One region of the Pseudoalteromonas sp. S3785 genome, then DNA from elsewhere that is predicted to be linked to it. Evidence: predicted binding sites of a transcription regulator. Region 1 holds the regulator's gene; the other holds the start of a gene.

Region 1 (3,183 bases):
GCATGGCTTTTTCTAGATTAACTGTTTGGCCAATATTATAATTTGCAAACCCAGTGAGGCTGATAGTTTCATTTGATAAGTCGGCACTAAAGCCATCAATGTGCTTATCGACTACGGTTAAGCATACACCGTTAGTGGCAATGCTATCACCTAGCTTTACATCGCTCATATCAAGGTTAGCGCTTTGAATGCGAATGGCTAAATCGCCTTGTTTTTTTTGTAATAGCGCAATTTTGCCTGTGGCTTCAATTATTCCAGTAAACATAGCCCTACTCTTTAAATTAAGTGGTTGGAATGTGTTTTATAGCGGTTATACGTAAGTCATCGCCTATTTTTACACACTCTGTAAACGTCAAATTAACGGTATTTTGCATATCTGTCAGCGGTGCAAAATTAACTAAGCTTTTTGCATCGCCCCCCATTAATTTTGGCGCTAGATAAAATATATATTCGTCTATTAAATTAAGCTCTGTCATTTTACCGGCAAGTGTAGCACCCGCTTCTAAATAAACATGATTAAATTGCAATTTAGCAAGGTGCGCTAAAACAGACGTTAAATTAACTTTGTTATTGTGCTGTGGCACTTCTATATGCCTTACAAAATGTGGCCATTGCGCTGATTTATCAACCTTGGTAGTAAATATTATTATATCACTTTGAGTATTGAATAATGCCAACTCTGGTGTAAGCCTATTTTGCGAGTCAATGATAACACGCACAGGTTGGCGAAGAGGTAATTCGGTAGGTAAAGCCTCTGGGAGTTCGTTTAACCTTACATTAAGTTTAGCATCATCCGTAATAACCGTATCGGCGCCGGTTAAAATAGCGCAACTTTGTGCTCGGTGTAACTGAACATCTTGTCGCGCAGCTGAGCCAGTAATCCACTTACTTTGTCCATTTTTAAGCGCAGTTTTACCATCAATACTAGCGGCCATTTTACACGTTACGTACGGCAGCCCCTGCTCCATACGCTTAAAAAACCCCAAATTAAGTGCGCGTGCTTGCTTCTCTAACAGCCCAAAAGCAACCTCAATACCAGCATCGCTAAGTATTTTAAGCCCCTTGCCTGCTACTTGCGGGTTAGTATCGACCATCGCAGCAATCACCTTTACTACACCTGCCGATTTTAAAGCTTCTGCGCAAGGAGGAGTCCGCCCGAAGTGACTACACGGTTCAAGCGTGACATAAGCTATTGCGCCTTTTGCATTTTCACCTGCTACAGCAAGCGCATTAACCTCAGCATGTCCCTGCCCCGCTAATTGATGAAACCCCTCACCAATTATGTGGTTATCTTTAACTAAAACACACCCTACATTGGGGTTCGGGGTAGTTGTAAATCGCCCTTTTTTCGCAAGTTCGATGGCCCGCGCCATATACATTTCATCTTGTTCGGTAAACGGTATTTGGCTTTGCATTACTACTCCCCTAAACGGGCAATTTCTTCACCAAATTCGCGTATATCTTCAAACGAGCGATACACAGAGGCAAACCGCACGTAGGCGACTTTATCAAGCTTTTTAAGCGCCTCCATTATGCACTCCCCCACCAAGTGGCTCGATATTTCTCGCTCACCGGTAGCACGCAACTGCGATTTGATAATATTAACCACTTCATCTACTTGCTCAGTACTTACAGGGCGTTTTTCTAGGGCGCGATTAAGGCCATTTAGTAGCTTGTCTTCGTTAAATGGTTCTCGGCTACCGTCTTGTTTAATCACACGAGGCATAACTAACTCGGCGCCTTCAAAGGTAGTAAATCGCTCGTGACACTCGTTACATTCACGACGACGGCGAACTTGGTGGCCTCCGCCAACAAGGCGAGAATCAATAACTTTAGTATCTTTTGCGGTACAAAATGGGCAATGCATAACTAGGTACTTCCGTTTTAAACAAAAAAGGCCGCTATTTAGCGGCCTTTTATCTTAGCAAAAAACTAAGTGGTTGTGATCTAAATTACTGCTGCTTATGCAATTAAGCGTATACAGGTAGTTTTGCACAAATTGCTTTAACTTTTTCTTTAACTTGCGCTTGTACTGACTCATCGTTGATGTTGTCTAACACGTCACAAATCCAGCCAGCAAGCTCTTTAGACTCAGCTTCTTTAAAGCCACGACGGGTAATTGCAGGTGAACCAATACGTAAACCAGAAGTAACAAACGGTGAGCGAGGATCGTTTGGTACAGAGTTTTTGTTCACGGTAATGTTTGCATTACCAAGCGCTGCGTCTGCATCTTTACCTGTGATATCTTTATCGATTAAATCAAGTAAGAATAAGTGGTTTTCTGTTTTATCTGAAACGATTTTGTAGCCGCGCTCTTGCATAACAGCAACCATAGCTTGTGCATTTTTAACAACTTGTGCTTGGTATGTTTTAAACTCTGGTTGTAGTGCTTCTTTAAATGCCACTGCTTTTGCAGCAATAATGTGACACAAAGGTCCACCTTGACCGCCAGGGAATACAGCGCTGTTAAGCTTTTTGTAAATTGCTTCGTCACCACATGCAGAAATAATTAAGCCACCACGAGGGCCTGCTAATGTTTTGTGGGTTGTTGTTGTTACAACATGCGCATGAGGTACTGGGCTTGGGTAAACACCCGCGGCAATTAAACCTGCAACGTGAGCCATATCAACAAATAAGTAAGCACCTACTTTATCAGCAATTTCACGGAATTTAGCCCAATCAACAATACCTGAGTATGCAGAAAAACCACCAATAATCATTTTTGGTTTATGCTCTAGTGCTAGCGCTTCTACCTGTACGTAATCAATTTCGCCGGTTACTTCATCTAGCCCATATTGGATAGCATTATATAGCTTACCAGAGAAACTTACGTGTGAACCATGCGTTAAGTGACCACCATGAGCTAAGCTCATACCAAGTACAGTGTCACCGGCTTCTAATAACGCTAAAAAAACAGCGGCATTAGCTTGAGAGCCTGCATGAGGCTGAACGTTCGCATAGTCAGAACCAAATAACTCGTTCGCACGATCGATTGCAAGTTGCTCAACAACGTCTACGTGCTCACAACCGCCATAGTAACGTTTGCCCGGGTAACCTTCTGCGTATTTGTTTGTAAGCTGTGAACCCTGCGCTTCTAGTACGCGTGGGCTACAGTAGTTCTCTGATGCAATTAATTCAATGTGCTCTTCTTGGCGAGCAGTTTCTTTGTTTATCGCGTCAAAT
Region 2 (3,183 bases), on a different contig from region 1:
GGCGCGCATGGGGGCAAACGTAACCGGTATAGACATGGGCCAAGAGCCACTCACCGTAGCCAAACTACACAGCCTAGAAACGGGTGTAAATGTTGACTATATAAAAGTACCTGCAGAGGAGTTTGCAAGCCAGCACCCTGCTCGCTTTGATGTAATAACTTGCATGGAAATGCTTGAGCACGTACCTGACCCTGCTTCTATTATTCATGCAGTAGCAAAGCTTGCCAAGCCTGGGGCTGATGTATTTTTCTCAACTCTTAATAAAACACCTAAAGCATACTTGTTTGCTATTGTAGGTGCTGAAAAGCTATTGAAAATGGTGCCCGAAGGCACACACGACCACAACAAATTTATCAAACCTGCACAACTTATTGCATGGGCTGAGCAAGCAGGCTTAAAAGTACGCGCCAGTGCAGGTCTTAGCTATAACCCGCTTTCTAAGCAATATTCATTAAATACAGATGTAAGTGTTAATTATATACTTCACTTTGAGAAGTTAGCGTAATGGCTAGCTCTTCTACTCCAGTAACTCCTTTTGAGTACGATGCTTTTTTATTTGATTTAGATGGCACTTTACTTGATACAGCTGATGATTTAGGTGCAGCATTGAATGCTGTACTTAAAAGTGAAGGTGTTGCCCAAGTTGCACCTGAGGCGTACCGAAAAGCTGCTTCTAATGGCGCAGGTGCATTACTTGAGCTCGGCTTTAAAGAACAATGGGCCACGCAACCTCAAGCACAGCGGATAAAACAGCTAGTGAGTTACTATAGCCAAAACCTAGCTAAGCACACACACTGCTTTGAAGGCATAGAATCATTACTCATAGCCCTTGAGAACCAAGCTATAAAATGGGGGATAATGACCAATAAACCTGGGTTTTTAACCGATCCTTTAGTGGCAGCTATCCCCGCATTCAAAAATGCACATGTGGTGATCAGTGGCGATACGCTTACCGAAGCAAAACCGTCTCCTTTACCCTTATTACACTGTACAAAACTGATGAACGTTGATCCTAAGCGTTGTTTATACGTAGGTGATGCACAACGTGATATACAAGCGGGTAAAGCTGCAGGTATGCATACCGCTACAGCGCTTTGGGGCTATATACCAAGTATTGAGGAGGCGTTGCGCTGGGAAGCCGACTTTAATTGGCGCAGCCCTATTGATGCTTTCAACCATATATAGTGCCATTGGTGTTATTAAACACTATATATTGTGATTTTGTTAGTTTTTATGCAAAGCTTGATGATAAAAAAAGCAGTCAAAATTTATTTTCAAAATGCGCAAATTTAGCTGATCATTAGTTGATTTTTACCTATTTCAACTTAAATGATTGTTCAAAGGTGAGTGACTACTAACACAATTACTTTATCCCAAAGTTATCCACAAATAGGGGCAATTATGTCCCTTGCAAATCAACTCAGACCACACTATCTTGTGATCTCTAAATTGAACAACACCAGATATTGTGGCCAAATGTTATTCAATTAAATTCGCCCATACGGTGAAACTTATAATAAATGAATACGTACCTTGCTTTAGCGAGGTATAAAACATTGGTCAAAATACTCAATTCCCAAGGAATACAGGCAAAGCTATGAACCAACAGTTATCTGTAAGCAAGCGTGACGGGCGTAAAGAGCCGCTAGATCTTGATAAGATCCATCGCGTTATTGAATGGGCCGCCGAAGGTTTAAACAACGTATCGGTTTCACAGGTTGAATTAAAGTCGCACATTCAATTTTACGACGGTATTCGTACAAAAGACATTCACGAAACCATCATTAAAGCAGCAGCCGATCAAATTTCAAAAGAGTCGCCTGACTACCAGTACTTAGCTGCCCGCTTAGCTGTATTCCACTTACGTAAAAAAGCGTATGGCCAGTTTGAGCCTCCACGTTTATTTGACCATGTTACAAAAATGGTTGAAGACAAACGCTACGATGCTCACTTACTTGTTGATTACACAGAGCAAGAGCTTGACGAGCTAGATGCGTATCTTGATCATTCGCGCGATCTTAACTTTAGCTACGCAGCCGTAAAGCAACTTGAAGGTAAATACCTGGTACAAAACCGCGTAACAGGTGAAATTTACGAAAGTGCTCAGTTTTTATATATTTTAGTGGCTGCGAGTTTATTCTCTGACTACCCGCGCGAAACACGTATTGATTACATCAAGCGTTTTTACGATGCTGTATCAACGTTTAAAATCTCTTTGCCTACACCCATTATGTCGGGTGTACGTACCCCTACTCGGCAATTTAGCTCATGTGTACTTATTGAATGTGGCGATAGCCTTGATTCAATCAATGCTACATCATCTGCGATTGTTAAATACGTATCACAACGTGCGGGTATTGGTATTAACGCCGGCCGTATTCGTGCGTTAGGTAGCCATATTCGTAACGGTGAAGCGTACCACACTGGTTGTATCCCTTTTTATAAGCACTTTCAAACAGCTGTTAAAAGCTGCTCGCAAGGTGGTGTTCGTGGCGGTGCAGCAACCTTATTCTATCCGCTTTGGCATTTAGAAGTAGAAAACCTGCTTGTACTTAAAAATAACCGTGGTGTTGATGATAACCGTGTTCGTCACTTAGATTACGGCGTACAGTTTAATAAACTAATGTATTCTCGTTTGATTAAAGACGATTATATCACGTTATTTAGCCCATCAGACGTACCAGGTCTTTACGATGCATTCTTTGAAGACCAAGATGAATTTGACGCACTATATATAAAATACGAGCAAGACGAGTCTATTCGTAAAAAGCGTATCAAAGCGATTGAGCTATTCTCAATGTTTGCGCAAGAGCGAGCCAGTACAGGTCGTATTTATTTACAAAACGTGGATCACTGTAACACTCACAGCCCGTTTATTTCTAAAGTTGCGCCAATTCGCCAATCTAACTTATGTTTAGAAATTGCATTGCCAACTAAGCCGTTAAATAACGTAAACGACGAAGAAGGCGAAATTGCCCTTTGTACGCTATCGGCATTTAACTTAGGTGCTATTGAGTCACTTGATGAACTTGAAGAGCTTGCGGAACTTGCAGTACGTGCACTTGATAATCTACTTGATTTCCAAGACTACCCAGTACCGGCTGCACGTAATGCCACAATGGGCCGCCGCACATTAGGAATAGGTGTAATTAACTACGCTTACTACTTAGCTAAAAATGGTAA

Evidence for each region. Region 1 encodes NrdR, which represses ribonucleotide reductase genes. Its sites were predicted from a motif close to AAACACNANATNTNGTGTTT; they were not measured.
Region 2: the regulator NrdR is predicted to act here: its motif matches at 1,455-1,474, upstream of nrdA (class 1a ribonucleoside-diphosphate reductase subunit alpha).

Annotation. Positions count from the first base shown of each region.
Region 1 covers NZ_PNCT01000004.1:47,511-50,693, reverse strand. Annotated here, with positions in the region: gene CWC17_RS01380 (riboflavin synthase) at 1-265, opposite strand, end outside; gene ribD (bifunctional diaminohydroxyphosphoribosylaminopyrimidine deaminase/5-amino-6-(5-phosphoribosylamino)uracil reductase RibD) at 282-1,415, opposite strand; gene nrdR (transcriptional regulator NrdR) at 1,418-1,867, opposite strand; gene glyA (serine hydroxymethyltransferase) at 1,971-3,183, opposite strand, start outside.
Region 2 covers NZ_PNCT01000032.1:33,420-36,602, forward strand. Annotated here, with positions in the region: gene ubiG (bifunctional 2-polyprenyl-6-hydroxyphenol methylase/3-demethylubiquinol 3-O-methyltransferase UbiG) at 1-505, shown strand, start outside; gene CWC17_RS09420 (HAD family hydrolase) at 505-1,185, shown strand; gene nrdA (class 1a ribonucleoside-diphosphate reductase subunit alpha) at 1,598-3,183, shown strand, end outside.